DNA from 2 places in the Microbispora sp. NPDC046933 genome. Region 1 is predicted to be linked to the other one. Evidence: riboswitches for the same ligand, from Rfam matches in the RefSeq annotation. Region 1 holds a riboswitch; the other holds the start of a gene.
What was found. Region 1 has a riboswitch for glycine ahead of gcvT (glycine cleavage system aminomethyltransferase GcvT). Riboswitches for the same ligand answer to the same signal wherever they lie in the genome.
Positions count from the first base shown of each region.

Region 2: linked by a shared signal. The riboswitch ahead of gcvP (aminomethyl-transferring glycine dehydrogenase) and the one ahead of gcvT (glycine cleavage system aminomethyltransferase GcvT) in region 1 are both predicted to bind glycine.

Region 1 is NZ_JBEYWW010000012.1:225,353-232,931, forward strand. It holds gene ABZ857_RS18665 (amino acid deaminase/aldolase) at 1-222, opposite strand, end outside; gene ABZ857_RS18670 (DUF6286 domain-containing protein) at 424-1,134, shown strand; gene ABZ857_RS18675 (hypothetical protein) at 1,136-1,627, shown strand; gene ABZ857_RS18680 (hypothetical protein) at 1,556-3,007, opposite strand; gene ABZ857_RS18685 (L-serine ammonia-lyase) at 3,248-4,621, opposite strand; gene gcvH (glycine cleavage system protein GcvH) at 4,646-5,038, opposite strand; gene gcvT (glycine cleavage system aminomethyltransferase GcvT) at 5,035-6,126, opposite strand; glycine riboswitch at 6,266-6,363, opposite strand; gene ABZ857_RS18700 (AfsR/SARP family transcriptional regulator) at 6,456-7,550, opposite strand.
Region 2 is NZ_JBEYWW010000011.1:232,244-239,822, forward strand. It holds gene ABZ857_RS17440 (MerR family transcriptional regulator) at 1-82, shown strand, start outside; gene ABZ857_RS17445 (bifunctional nuclease family protein) at 159-629, shown strand; gene ABZ857_RS17450 (MerR family transcriptional regulator) at 785-1,402, shown strand; gene ABZ857_RS17455 (hypothetical protein) at 1,480-2,199, opposite strand; gene ABZ857_RS17460 (hypothetical protein) at 2,368-3,801, shown strand; gene ABZ857_RS17465 (histidine kinase) at 3,723-4,241, shown strand; gene ABZ857_RS17470 (hypothetical protein) at 4,352-4,480, shown strand; glycine riboswitch at 4,496-4,587, shown strand; gene gcvP (aminomethyl-transferring glycine dehydrogenase) at 4,769-7,579, shown strand, end outside.

The DNA.
Region 1 (7,579 bases):
CTCGGGCAGCGTGAAGGCCATGACGCCCGAGACGCCGTCCATGGCCAGGATCCGTTCGAGCACGGCCCGGCACCGGATCGACTTGCTGGCGATCCGGATCGGCTTGCCCCGGGCCCGGCGCACCATGGCGGCCGCGTTCGACCGGAGCGCGTCCATGTCGAGGACGGCGAAGGGCGGCTCCAGGTGGGCCGTCGCCTGGTCGAGGCGCTGTCGGTCGTCCATGCGCGCAGCCTAGTACGGCATAGCCGGGAAATACATGAGCGCCGTTCACGTTAACCGTGCCCGGGCAAAATCTCCGCCGTGGAGCCGCCATGATCGCGCAAGGCGGCGGGTGACCCGCCCGTCCCGTCACCGCTCCGTGTACCCATGGTGAGGTGACTACCGAGCGGACCCGGCGCGGTGAGCGGGAAGGGTGAACGGCTGATGAGCGTCGTGCAGGGAATCCTGGCGGGTTCGTCGGCGAGGAGCGCCAGGGGCGCGGGCAGCGGCTCGGGTGCCGAGGGCGCCGAGGGCGCCGCGAGCGCCGGAAGCGGCACAGGCGCCGAGGGCGCGGGCGACGGCAGGGATGCCAAGGGCGGCAGAAGCGGTACGGGTGGCCGGCGGAGCGCCGTGCGTGTCCTGCGGCCGGGCCGCACCCCGGCCGCCGTCGTGGTCGCCGCCGTGATCGCCCTGCTCGGCTGGGTGCTCACCGCCGTGGTCGTCGCCGTCATGCTCGGGGTGTCCCCGCCCTGGCGGCTGCCGCCCCGGCTGCTGAACCTCACTGCGGCCGACCCCGCCGTCCCCGCCGCCGCGGCCGGCATGATCGTCTGTGGGGCGGGGCTGGTGGCCCTCGCGCTCGTTCCCGGCCGTCCCCGGCTCGTGCCTCTGGGATGCCGGGACCCGCTGCTCGCGATGGGCCTGACCCGCACCGGTCTGCGCCGGACGCTCGCCGCGTCGGCCCGCGAGGTCGAGCACGTCCGGCGGGCCGACGTCCACATCCTCCGCAGGCGGATCGAGGTCGCCGTGGTGGCCGACGCCGACACGACCGGCGCCCTGCTGCGCGAGGTCGGCGCGGCGGTCGGAGACCGGCTGGCGGGCCTCGGCGTCCAGTCCCGCCACGAGGTCGTCGTACGGCTGCGCAGGAGAGGGAGCTGACGTGGGTCCGCGATGGGGGAACCGCATCGGGCTCTGTCTGGTGGGCCTCGCGCTGGTCGCGGGGGGGTTCGGCCTGCTGTCCGCCGCGCGCGGGCGGCCGGGCGCGGCCCTGATCGGCAAAAGCGTGGTCGACGCGAGCGTGGTCGACGGGAAGCCGTGGGCGCTGCCCCTGCTGGCCGGGGCGGCCATGTCGCTCGCCCTGGTCGCGACCCGCTGGCTCGTCCTGGCGCTCGGCTGGGGCCGGGTCGGCAGCCGCACCGGTGCCGGCATCGCCATGCTCGGCGTGGCGCTGAAGGGAATCGACGGGATCGGCCGCATCTCGGTGAGGCTCGTGCGCGACGGCAGGCTGCGGGTGTCGGTGTCACTCCAGCGGTCGGCCGACCTGCGGCAGGTGATCAGGCGGCTGGACGAGTCGGCGATCTCACGCGTTCGCCGCGCGGTCGGTCGCGACGACGCGCTTGCGGTTGTCCGTCTGCACGTCCGCCGCCGCTGACCGGTCCCCTGAGCGCCCCCCTGAGTGCCCCTCCGCGCGCCACGGCGCGCGGGTCGCGCCCGTGCCGAGGGCGAGCCCGGCGGCCAGGCAGGCGAGCGGCACGACGGGCACCACGTAGCGGTGGTCGAATGCGGCGATCAGGGGCGGCAGCAGGAGCAGGACCGCCGCCGCGGCCCAGGGCAGCAGCGCCGTCCACCGCCGCGCCACGAGCCCGGCGAGCCCGGCCAGCAGGACCGCCGCCAGCAGCGGCCCGCGCAGGAAGCCCTGCTCCTGGTAGGCGCGCAGCAACCCCGCGAACGGCTCGACCACCTTCGTGTCCCCGGAGCCGCGCTGATAGGCGGTGGTCAGCTCGCTCGCCGTACGGCCGCCGGAGGCCACCTTCGAGGTGAACGGCTTCACCGAGGCGGGGAACACGTACGCGCTCTGCGGCCCGGGGGAGGGGTAGACCTTCCTGTCCCACTCGAACGCCCACATGGCGTCGTGCAGACCGGTCGCCAGGAAGTCGAGTGGCTGGCTCCGGATGGCCAGCGAGGCGAACTCGCTCGCCAGCCGATCCTTGTCCTTCTTCACCCGCTGGATGGGCGAGTCGGCGTCCCAGATGTAGGCGGGCGCGGCGAGCCGGGGCTCCGACGGGCACAGCACCGCCAGCTCCTTCGGCGGCTTCATGACCGAGCAGTCGGCGAAGGTCATCGTGCGCGACCACAGCCACGTGCTGCTGCCGCCCATCCCGTACGAACCGTGGGCGTCGTGGAACCAGACGGCGTACCCGCCGAGCACGGCGGACGCGGCGGCGAGCCCGGCGAGTGCGGCCCTCCAGCGTCTGGCGAACAGCACCGGCAGCAGCGCCAGCGCGATCAGGGGCAGCCCGAGGGTGCGGGTGATCGTCGCCAGTCCGAGCAGCAGCAGCGCCACGACGACGGACCACGCGCCCGGCCTGGGGCGCCACAGCAGGACCGTCACGGCGGCCACGACCAGGGCGGTGAACAGCAGGTCGGCCATGACGAGGTGTTCGAGCTGGATCTGGTGGACGTCGAGCAGCACCGGCGCCGCCGCCAGCGCGGCCCCCCAGCCCGGCAGCCGCGTACGGCGGCGCAGCAGCGCGTACACGCAGACGGCCATGCCGAGACCGAGCAGGTGCTGGACGATCACGACGGCGGTGATGCTGTGCAACGGGCTCAGCGCGGCCAGGAACAGGGAGTAGCCGGACGGCCGCGAGGGCAGCGGGCGCAGGTCGAGTGCCGAGCTGAGGTAGGCGAAGGAGTCGGCCCAGAACCACAGCGCGGGCCGGTAGCCCAGCACGGCGAGCGCGCGCAGCGCGACGCCCGCCGTCAGCACGATCAGGAACGCCCGATGCGGGCGCAGCGCCTCGCGCCACCTCACGTGACGGCCCTCCTCCTCGCGGCCGCGACCGGCTCGATGCCGCCTTGCCGGTCCGGTTCGTCAGCCGGGCATGCTCCGGCCTGGTTCGACCGGAAGGGCACCACGATATTGGTGACCGGCATGTCCGTCACATCGGGAGACGTCACTCCTCGCGAACGCTGATCCGGGACGTCGCCGCGCCCGCGGCAAGCTCCGGTCCTCGCTCCCGCCGGCTCCGCTCCCCGCGGACCGGGCCGGCGGTCAGCATTCGATGACGTTGACGGCGAGGCCGCCGCGCGAGGTCTCCTTGTATTTGTCGAGCATGTCCCTGCCGGTGTCGCGCATCGTCTTGATGGCCTTGTCCAGCGACACGAAGTGGCGGCCGTCGCCGCGCAGCGCGATGCGGGCGGCGGTGATCGCCTTGATCGAGGCGACGGCGTTGCGCTCGATGCACGGGATCTGGACGAGCCCGCCGATCGGGTCGCAGGTCAGGCCGAGGTTGTGCTCGATGCCGATCTCCGCGGCGTTCTCGACCTGCTCCGGCGTCCCGCCGAGCGCCTCGGTGAGGCCCGCCGCGGCCATCGAGCAGGCCGAGCCCACCTCGCCCTGGCAGCCCACCTCCGCCCCGGAGATGGAGGCGTTCTCCTTGAACAGCACGCCGATCGCGCCCGCGGTGAGCAGGAAGCGGACGACGCCGTCCTCGTCGGCGCCCGGAAGGAAGCGCATGTAGTAGGACAGGACGGCCGGGACGATGCCGGCGGCGCCGTTGGTCGGCGCGGTGACGATCCGGCCGCCCGCGGCGTTCTCCTCGTTGACGGCCAGCGCGAACAGCGTGACCCAGTCCATCGCCCGCAGCGGGTCGGTCCCGTCGGCCTCGCCCTGCAGCCGCCGGTACAGCTGGTGGGCCCGGCGGCGCACCTTGAGGCCGCCCGGGAGGACGCCCTCGCGGCCGGTGCCGCGCCGCACGCATTCGGCCATGACCGCCCACAGGTGCAGCAGGCGGGCCCGGATCTCCTCCTCCGTACGGCCGAAGGCCTTCTCGTTCTCCATCATCAGGCCGGAGATCGACAGGCCGGTCTCGGCGCAGTGCGCGAGCAGTTCGTGCGCGGTCGTGAAGGCGTACGGCAGCACCGTGTCGTCGGGCTTGATCCGGTCGGCGCCGGTGGCGTTCTCGTCCACCACGAAGCCGCCGCCGACCGAGTAGTACACCTTCTCGCGCAGCACCGCGTCGTCGGCGTACGCGGTGAACCGCATGCCGTTCGGGTGGTGGGGGAGCGACAGCTTGCGCTCGAAGACGAGGTGCTCGCCGACCACGAACGGGATCTCGCGCACGCCGTACAACGTGACCGTGCCGCTCGCCCGCATCGCCGCCAGCCGTTCGTCGACGGTGTCGACGTCGACCAGTTCGGGCTTGTCGCCGGACAGGCCCAGCAGGACCGCCTTGTCGCTGCCGTGGCCCTTGCCGGTCAGCCCGAGCGAGCCGTACAGGATGGCCTCGACCCGGGTGACCTTCTCCAGCAGCCCGTCCTGGTGCAGCCCGCGGACGAACTTGTGCGCCGCCGCCATCGGGCCGCCCGTGTGCGAGCTGGACGGCCCGATCCCCACCTTGAACAGGTCGAAGACGCTGATCGCCATTGACCGTCGCCTCTCAGCCGCCTGTCAGGACTCGCCGGAGGTGAGCGCGGTGTACTCCGCGGCGGACAGCAGGTCCTCCGGCTCCTCCTCCACCCGCACGCGGAACAGCCAGCCCTCGCCGTACGGGTCGGAGTTGACCAGCGAGGGGTTGTCCACGACGGCGGCGTTGATCTCGACGACCTCGCCGCCGACCGGGGCGAAGATGTCGCTCACGGACTTGGTGGACTCCACCTCGCCGACCGCGTCGCCGGCCGCGACCGTCTCGCCGACCTCCTTGTGCACCTCCACGTAGACCACGTCGCCGAGCTGCTCGGCCGCGTACGCGGTGATGCCCACCGTCACGGTGAGGCCGTCCTCGATCCCGGCCACCCACTCGTGTTCCTTGGTGTAGCTCAGGTCGTCGGGAATGGTGCTCACTTGCTCCTCCTGTAGAAAGGCAGATCGACGACGTCGACCGGTTCTTGGCTGCCCCGGATGTCCACGGCCAGGCCACCCTTCTCCAGGGCGTCCTCGTCCACGTACGCCATGGCGATCGGGCGGCCGAGGGACTGCGACGGGGCTCCGCTGGTCACCTCGCCGACGACGGCGCCCTCCCGGGTGACCGGGTAGCCGTGCCGGGGCACCCGGCGGCCGCGCGCCACCAGCCCGACCAGGCACCGGGTGGTGCCGTTCTCCGCGGCCCGTTCGAGGGCGGCCCTGCCCACGAAGTCGCCGGGCTTGTCGAAGCGGACGACCCGGCCGAGACCCGGGTCGAACGGCGTGGTCCCGGTGCTCAGCTCGTTGCCGTACAACGGCATCCCGGCCTCGAGGCGCAGCGTGTCGCGGGCGGACAGCCCGGCGGGGACGAGGCCGAGGCCGGCGCCCGCCTCGGTGAGCGCGCTCCACAGCGGCTCGGCGTCGGCGTTCGCGACGAACAGCTCGAAGCCGTCCTCGCCCGTGTAGCCGGTCCTGGCGATCAGGGCGTCCGCGCCCGCGACCGTGGCGCGGACGATGGCGTAGTACTTGAGCTCGCCGAGATCGGCGTCGGTCAGCGCGGCCAGGATCTCGGCGCTGCGCGGCCCCTGCACCGCGACCAGCGCGTACTCGTCGGACCTGTCCTCGATCCGCGCGTCGTACGCCCCGGAGCGCGCGGCCAGCTCACCGGCGACGGCGGCGTAGTTGGAGGCGTTGGCGACGACCATGAACTCGTCCTCGCCGAGCCGGTAGACGATGAGGTCGTCGAGGATGCCGCCGTCCTCGTCCACGATCATGGTGTAGCGGGCGCGGCCGGGAGCGAGGACGCTGAGGTGCCCCACGAGGGCGTGGTCGAGCGCCTCGCCCGCCTGCGGGCCGGTGACGAAGATCTCCCCCATGTGGGACAGGTCGAAGAGCCCCGCGGCCGTGCGCACCGCGTTGTGCTCGGCCGACTCGCTGCCGTAGCGCAGGGGCATCTGCCATCCCGCGAAGTCGGTCAGGGTCGCGCCCAGGCGTTCGTGGACCCCGTGGAGCGGGGTGGATCGGGACATGCGCACCTCGGGAAGGACGGATGCTGCGTTCAACTATCGGGCATCCTCCCCCTCTGTCATCGGCGCCTGAGAGCTTCGTCCGATATTTGCCGGACTTTCACCTTCGGCGAGGCCTTCCGGCCTTCTTTCCAGAGGTCACCTGGCCCGCACGGTCCTTTGCCTTGAGAGGTTCGCGGGGAGGGCTTGCTCCTTCAGGGGCCCTGACCGGATGCCAGGACGCTCTCCCGCGCGGGATCACCGGTGTGCCGCAAGCCTAGTGGTTCGCCGCCATCCCCGTAACCGGCAGGATCGCTCCGATTCTCTCCGATCAAGGTAGCCGAGCCACTACGTCAGGTACGTTCTGTGCGCTGTGCGGCCGAACAGAGACGCATCAGGGCGGACGGAGGGTCGTCGCCGGTGAGGATCCGCTGGTGGAGGGCCTGGGTGGCGGGGGACGGCTCGGTGCCGAGGCGGTCGACCAGGGTCCGGCGCAGTCGCTGGTAGGACGCCGAGGCGTCGTGGGTGCGGCCCGACCGGTGCAGCGCCAGCATGAGCTGCCTGTGCGGCCGTTCGCGCAGCGGGTGCCGTCTCGCCCACTGGGCCAGGCCGCCGACGATCTCGTGATGGTGCCCGAGCGCCAGCCGTACGTCGAAGAGGTCCTCGGTCACCGCGAGCCGGTCCTCGTCGAGCCGCTCGCCCCACGCGGAGAGCTCGCCCACGTGCCTCATGCCGGGCAGGGCGTCGCCCCGCCACAGGCTCAGCGCGTTCTCGAACATCCTCGCCGCATTGTGGTAATCGCCATTGTCCCGAGCGATTCTGCCCTGTGTCGAGAAATGGTTGAATATTGCAGCATCCACGGATCCGGGTGGGACGGAAAGAAGGTACCCGCCCTCCACCGTGTGCAGCGGGGAAAGGGCGGGGTCGCGTGGCGAGAGCCGCCGCCGCACCTGTGCGATGTAGGTGGTAAGATTCCGCGGCGCCGATTTGGTGGGACGGCCATTCCACAACAGATCGATGAGCCGATCCCGATGGACCGCTATATTCGGATTGAGCAGGAAAAGTGCCAGGAGCTGCCGGTGTCTCGGGGCGAGCCCGGCGATCACGTCCCCCGAGGGTTTCATGGCCAGGAACGGTCCAAGCACGGCGTATAACACGGTCCCCCTCGCATGAAAGCAGCGTGAACGCGCCGACGAAACGGCTTTGATCGCCATTTGACCATATCTCTCTCCGACGGCTTGAGTCAAAAATGTGTCGTTTCTATGTGTGCGGGCGCCGTTCCTGAATTGCCAATCACGAGAGTGGAGGCGCAGGTGCGCCGAAGTGAAATCGGTTGCATTGCCGCCCGCTGTGGCGCGTGTCACATGAGGGAATCCCTGTTCTCGCTGTCTCCGTTCGGCGAGCCCGGCTGTTCGCCACCCGCGCGATCGGACCACGAGCGGTCGCATCGGCCGCGTCGCCACCGGGTGAACCGTGG
Region 2 (7,579 bases), on a different contig from region 1:
CGCCCGGGAGATCTCCGGACTTCTCCAGGAACTGCACAATGCGTTACTGCGTGGGAGTGTTCGCGGCGTTCTGGGGCGGTGACCGGCACATCCGCACCTCCGTGGGTGTTACGTTGAATGCCTGGTGATATGCCGCGACGCTTGAGACGGAGCCGCCCGTGTTGCAGATGGAGGTCGTGGGGGTTCGCGTTGAGATGCCCACCAACCAGCCGATCGTTCTCCTGAAGGAGACGAGCGGTGATCGGTACCTGCCGATCTGGATAGGCATGACCGAGGCGACCGCTATCGCGTTGGCCCAGGCGGAGGAGCCGCCGCCCCGGCCGCTGACCCACGACTTGTTCCGTGACGTTCTTGAGGCCTTGGGGGTGCGGTTGCGCACCGTCAACATCGTCGCGCTCCGCGATGGAATCTTCTTCGCCGATCTGGTCTTCTCCAACGGTGTGGAGGTCAGCGCACGTCCTTCGGACTCGATCGCGCTGGCGTTGCGTACGGGTGCGACGATCTACGCGAGTGAGGACGTGATCCAGGAGGCGGGCGTGAGCATGCCCGACGATCAGGAAGACGAAGTGGAAAAGTTCCGTGAGTTCCTGGACAAAATCACGCCGGAGGACTTCGGCCGGGCGGGCTGACGTGCCGGGCGATTTCGGGAGATTACGCTTCACGACGCGCCGGACGGGGTCGTTGACTGACGATGGCCCCGGTCCTACGGTGCAAGGGAAACCACGGTTGTAATTCACGAACCCCCAGATCAGACCGTGGGATGAGAGAAAGCCGGAGGTCCGCAGTGGCGGTCAGCAGCGGCGAGGGTAAGTCGGCCGGCCAGCACGACCCGGTTCGGCAGGCGGCGCGTGAGCGCGCCGGCGAACAGGGTCTGCTGTTCGACGAGCAGCCGACGGCGCTGCCCCAGGGCATCGGATACCGCGGGCCCACGGCGTGCGCGGCGGCCGGGATCACCTACCGGCAGCTCGACTACTGGGCCCGGACCGAACTGGTGCTCCCGACGATAAGGGCCGCCCAGGGATCCGGGTCCCAGCGACTGTACAGCTTCCGCGACATCCTCGTCCTGAAGGTCGTCAAACGTCTTCTGGACACGGGGGTCTCCCTCCAGCAGATACGCACCGCCGTACGGCACCTGCGCGACCGCGGCGTCAACGACCTGGCCCAGATCACTTTGATGAGCGACGGCGTGAGCGTCTACGAGTGCACGAGCGCCGACGAGGTGATAGACCTGCTGCAGGGCGGTCAGGGCGTGTTCGGCATCGCGCTCGGGCGGGTCTGGCGGGAGGTCGAGGGATCGCTGGCGGAGCTTCCGGGTGAGCGTGCGGAGGCCGCTCCGGATGCGGAGGGGGACCATCCGGCGGACGAGCTGGCCCGCCGCAGGAAGGCCCGCAGGACCGGCTGAGCGGCCGGTGCCCCGGCGACCGCTCGAAGCCGGGCGGGCCGCGGGTGAGCGGAGGCCGGGGCGGGTGAGAAAGCGGGTCAGGCACCCGCCGAGGGCCGCGCCGGAGGCAGGTCGAACTCGTCGTCGGGCATCCGCAGCAGGGCGACGGAGGCGCCGGCGAAGCCCACGGCCGCGACCAGCAGCCCGATGCCCGACGCGACGTGTCCGGGCATGAACGGGTGCGTGAACCCGCCCGCCGCGAGGACGATGCCCATCCAGGCCGGCGCCGCGCCGCTGCGCCACAGCGCGAGGCCGAGCAGCAGCAGGCCGACGACGATGCCCACGATGAACAGCAGGCCCGCCGCCAGTTGCACGGGGTCGTCCTCCAGAGCGCTCTGGAGCCTCGCCATGGTCGCCACGTCGAAGTCGCGCGTCACCGTGAGGTACGCGAGGTCGTCGCCGCCGCGGATCAGGGGGAATCCGGCCAGGTCGCCGAGCAGCGCGAAGAGCGCGCCCGCCGTGGTGAGCCGGGGAGCGCCGCGCCGCGCCACGCAGGCCACGGCGAAGGTGGCCGGGATCAGCCCGACCAGGAACGGCAGGGCGAACCAGCGGATCGTCCCTGCCAGCTGCTCGTGGGCCGCGTACGCCGCGACCGTGGCCTCGAACGACTCGCCGCCGTCCACGGGACTGAACAGGTGGTTGAGGCCCATGCCGAGCATGGGGAGTGGGGCGACGACGGCGAGCAGCACCCGCCAGAAGCCACGCACGTCCCGGAGCGGCTTGTGGGTGGTAGCACGGGTGTCGGTGTCCGGCTGCATGACGGTCCTCTCGAAAGATCTGATGGTCGTCCGGTCGGGTCCGATGGTGAAGGCCGCACGCTCCCGCCGTCGTGGGCGCGGTCTCCCGGTTCGGTCCCGGCCGCTCCCGCCGGCCCCGGGAACGCGCTCCTATGGCCGATGGGAGCGGCGGGACCCGATGATGAGTCCATGGCAGTCAGGCGGGCCGGCCCGGTCGCGGCGCTCACCCTCACGGTGGTCGTCGTCGCGGCGGCGTGGGTGTCGTGGTTCCTCGGAGGGCTCACCTTCGCCGACGCGGCCGAGGGCTCCTACCTGCTGACGAACAGCGCCCAGGCGCTGACCTTCACCGCGTTCGGCGCGCTGGTGCTGGCGTACCGGTCCGGGCACCGTATCGGGCTCCTTTTCGTGGTGTACGGCGCCTGCTACACGCTGAGCGTGGCCTGCCTGGGCCTGCTTTCCGGCGCGGTGGGGTTGCCGCAGTGGTGGGCGCGGGCGGTCGAGCTGCTCGGCATCACCGTGTGGATCCCGGCGCCCGCCGTCTGCCTTCCGCTGATCATCCAGCTGTTCCCGGACGGCAGGCCGCTGTCCCGGCGCTGGCGACCGCTGGCCCTCGCGACCCTCGCCGTCCTGCCGCTCACGCCGGTCCTGACCCTGCCCGTGGCGGCTGGGATCGCCGAGGGGGGCTCGGCCTCGGGCGCCCCGATCCTGCCCGCTGCGGCAGGCGAGGCCGCCCTGCGGCTGACACCGGTGTTCGTCGTCGCCGACGCGCTGGTGCTGCTGGCCTCCCTCGGCGCGCTCGGCCTGCGCACCCGCCGGTCCCGCGGGGCGCCGCGGCTGCAGCTGATGTGGCTGTTGTGGGCGGTGGGACTCTTCGTGGCCCTCAACGTCCAGCGGATCGTCACGACCGACGGGCCGGTGCTGTTCCTGCTGACCCTGCCGCTCATCCCGGCCGCCGTCACGGTGGCGATCCTGCGGCACCGGCTGTACGACATCGAGCTGATCGTCAACCGGTCGCTGGTGTACGCGGTGCTCACGCTCGGCGTCGTCATGGTGTACCTGGGCATCGTCGCGGCGCTGTCCGCGCTGGCGCAGGACCGGCTGTCGGCCACCCCGCTGATCGCGACCGCGGTGATCGCGCTCGCCTTCGCGCCGGCCCGTTCCGCCGTCCAGTCCGTGGTGGACCGGGTCATGTACGGGCAGCGCCGCGACCCCGCGGCGGCGGCCGCCCGCGTCGGTCTACGGCTCGGCGCCGGCCTGGACGGGGTGCTGCGCGCCGTGTGCGAGGCGCTGCGGCTGCCGTACGCCGCGGTCAGCTCCGACGGGCGGCTGGTCGCGACCTACGGCCGGCCGCCTCAGCTGCGGCACATCGTGTCGCTGGAGGTGGCCGAGGGGCCGCCCGCCGACCTGCTCGTCGGGCTGCGGGCCGGGGAGAGCCGGCTGTCCGGCGCCGACCGGCGCGCCCTGGGGCTGCTGGCGCCCCGGTCGGCCTGGCCCTGCAGGCGGTGCGTCTGTCGGAGCAAGTGGGCGAGTCCCGCAAGCGCATCGTGGCCGCGCGGGAGGAGGAACGCCGGCGGCTGCGCCGCGACCTGCACGACGGCCTCGGCACGGTGCTCACCGCGGTGACCCTCAAGGCCGACGCCGCCCACAACCTGCGCCGCACCGACCCGGAGCGGAGCGGGCGGCTCCTGCTCGACCTGCGCGCCGACGTGACCACCGCGATCGCCGACATCCGCCGCCTCGTCTACGACCTGCGCCCGCCCGACCTCGACGAGCTCGGGCTCGTCGGCGCGCTGCGCCGGCGTGCCCAGCAGTCCTGGCGCCGCGAGCACGCCGGGTGCGTGGTCACGGTCGACGCCCCGGACGACCTGCCGCCGCTGCCCGCCGCGGTGGAGGTGGCGGGGGAGGTGAGCGACAACGGCTCCGGGGGCGCCGGCGCCTGGCCGCACGGCGTGGGCCTGCGATCCATGCACGAGCGGGCCGCCGAACTGGGCGGTACGCTCACCGCGGGGCCCACCGACCGGGGAGGTCGAGTCCACGCCCGGTTACCACTGGAGCGGTCATGACCGCGGGGAACAGATCAGGATCGTGGTCGTCCACGACCACCCGCTGACGCGGGAGGGCCTGCGCGCCCTGGTCGCGTCGCTGCCCGACATCGTGGTGGTGGGGGAGGCCGGTGACCACGGCGATCTTCGCCAGGCTGGCGGTGCCCGACCGGGCCGAGGCCATCGTCCGCGCCCGCCAGGCCGGTCTCGGCGCCGATCTCGCGCAAGGTGCGAGTCGGGCCGATCCGGGTAGCGGGTAGAGTAGGCACGGCCGACGACCTCGTGCGGGAGAGACCCCTGGATATCAGGGGCGCCGAAGGAGCAAACCTCCCCGGAATCTCTCAGGCATCCGTACCGCACGGACGAGGCGACTCTGAAAAGCAGGCCCGCCGGCCAGGCGGTGCCTCACCGAAGGGGAAAGCCGGGCTCGACGGCCCGGTGAAGCTCTCAGGTCCGATGACAGAGGGGGAGACCGCTTCACGACCGGCCGCGCCGTGTGGGCGCCGGGCGGTCGCCGCAGGTCTCGACCCGCCCAGGAGGCCCCTGTCATGACCGATCGGTCCACGCTTCGCGACCTTTCCGCTCCGCCCTTCGCGACCCGTCATATCGGCCCCTCGGAGGCCGGCCGCGCCCGAATGCTGGAGGCCGTCGGCTACGAGTCGGTGGCCGACCTGGTCGCCGTGGCCGTGCCCGAGGCGATCCGCACGCGCGGCCCGCTGAACCTGCCCGAGGCGGTGGGGGAGGCCGAGGCCCTGGCCGAGCTGCGTGCCCTCGCCGGCCGCAACCGGGTGCTGACCCCGATGATCGGCCTCGGCTACCACGACACGATCACCCCGGGCGTCGTCCTCCGCAACGTGCTGGAGAACCCGGGCTGGTACACCGCGTACACGCCGTACCAGCCGGAGATCTCGCAGGGGCGGCTGGAGGCGCTGCTGAACTTCCAGACGGTCGTGTCGGACCTCACCGGCCTCGACGTCGCCGGGGCGTCCCTGCTCGACGAGGGGACGGCCGCGGCCGAGGCGATGACGCTGGCCCGCCGGGCGAGCAAGGTGAAGACCGACGTGTTCGTGGTGGACGCCGACGCGCTGCCGCAGACCAAGGCCGTGCTGGCGACCCGCGCCGAGCCGCTCGGCATCACGCTGGTGGAGTCGGACCTCGCCGGTGAGCTGCCCGAGTGCTTCGGGGTCCTCGTCCAGTATCCGGGCGCGAGCGGCCGGGTGGCGTCCTTCCGCGCGGTCGCCGAGCGGGCGCACGCCCAGGGGGCGCTGCTGGTGGCCGCGGCCGACCTGCTGGCGCTGACCCTGCTGGAGTCCCCCGGGGAGCAGGGCGCCGACATCGCCGTCGGTTCCTCCCAGCGCTTTGGGGTCCCGCTGGGCTATGGCGGCCCCCACGCGGCGTACATGGCCGTCCGCGAGGGCCTGCAGCGGCAGATGCCGGGCCGCCTGGTCGGGGTCTCGGTGGACGCCGACGGCCGCACGGCCTACCGGCTGGCCCTGCAGACCCGCGAGCAGCACATCCGCCGGGAGAAGGCCACCAGCAACATCTGCACCGCGCAGGTCCTGCTCGCCGTCATGGCGTCGATGTACGCCGTCTACCACGGCCCGGAGGGCCTCAGGAGGATCGCCCAGCGGGCGCACCGCCATGCGGCGGTCCTGGCCGCCGGGCTGCGCGACGGCGGCGTGGAGGTCGTCCACGACGAGTTCTTCGACACCGTGCTCGCCCGCGTGCCCGGGCGGGCCGCCCAGGTCGTGGCCGCCGCCGCGGAACGGGGCGTGAACCTGCGCCTGGCCGACGACGACCACGTCGGCGTCGCCTGCGATGAGAAGACCACCACGGACCACCTGCGGGCGGTCTGGGCGGCGTTCGGCGCGTCCGAACCCGTGGTCGAGGACCTCGACCGGGTGACCTCCGACGCTCTCCCGGCCGACCTGCAGCGGACCTCCGGCTTCCTCACCCACCCGGTGTTCCACTCCCACCGGTCCGAGACGGCCATGCTGCGCTACCTGCGGCGCCTGCAGGACAAGGACATCGCGCTCGACCGCTCGATGATCCCGCTCGGCTCCTGCACGATGAAGCTCAACGCGACGACCGAGATGGAGCCGGTCACCTGGCCGGAGTTCGCCTCGATCCACCCGTTCGCGCCGGCGGAGCAGGCCGAGGGGTACGCCGAGCTGATCGCGACGCTGGAGGGCTGGCTGGCCGAGGTCACCGGCTACGATCGGGTGTCGATCCAGCCGAACGCCGGCTCCCAGGGCGAGTTCGCCGGGCTGCTGGCGATCAGGTCCTACCACCGCTCCAGGGGCGAGGACGGGCGCGACGTGTGCCTCATCCCGTCCTCTGCGCACGGCACCAACGCCGCCAGCGCCGTCATGGCGGGCATGCGGGTGGTCGTGGTGGCCTGCGACGCCGACGGCAACGTGGACCTGGCCGACCTCGCCGCCAAGATCGACAAGCACCGCGACGCGCTCGCCGCGATCATGGTGACCTACCCGTCCACCCACGGCGTGTACGAGGAGACGATCGTCGAGATCTGCGAGCGGGTCCACGAGGCCGGCGGGCAGGTCTACGTCGACGGGGCCAACCTCAACGCGCTGGTGGGCCTGGCCAAGCTGGGCGAGTTCGGCGCGGACGTCTCCCACCTGAACCTGCACAAGACCTTCTGCATCCCGCACGGCGGCGGCGGCCCCGGCGTCGGCCCGGTGGCGGTCAAGGCCCACCTCGCCGAGCACCTGCCGGAGCACGTGTCGGCGGCGCCGTACGGCTCGGCGGGCATCCTGCCGATCTCCTGGGCGTACGTCAGGATGATGGGCGCCGACGGGCTGCGGCAGGCCACAGAGCAGGCGATCCTGTCGGCAAACTACCTGGCCCGGCGCCTGGCGCCGCACTACCCGGTGCTGTACACCGGGCGGGACGGCCTGGTCGCGCACGAGTGCATCGTCGATCTGCGCCAGATCACCAAGGAGACCGGCGTCACGGTGGACGACGTGGCCAAGCGGCTGATCGACTACGGCTTCCACGCGCCCACGATGTCGTTCCCCGTCGCCGGGACGCTCATGATCGAGCCCACCGAGAGCGAGGACCTGGCCGAGCTCGACCGCTTCGCGGACGCGATGATCGCCATCCGCGAGGAGATCGCCAAGGTCGCGTCGGGCGAGTACGACAAGACCGACAACCCGCTGCGCAACGCCCCGCACACGGCCGAGTGCCTGACCGCGGATGAGTGGAGCCACCCGTACTCGCGGGCGGTGGCCGCCTACCCGGTGCCCGGCCTGCGGGACGACAAGTACTGGTCGCCGGTGCGCCGCATCGACCAGGCGTACGGCGACCGCAACCTCGTCTGCTCCTGCCCGCCCCTCGAG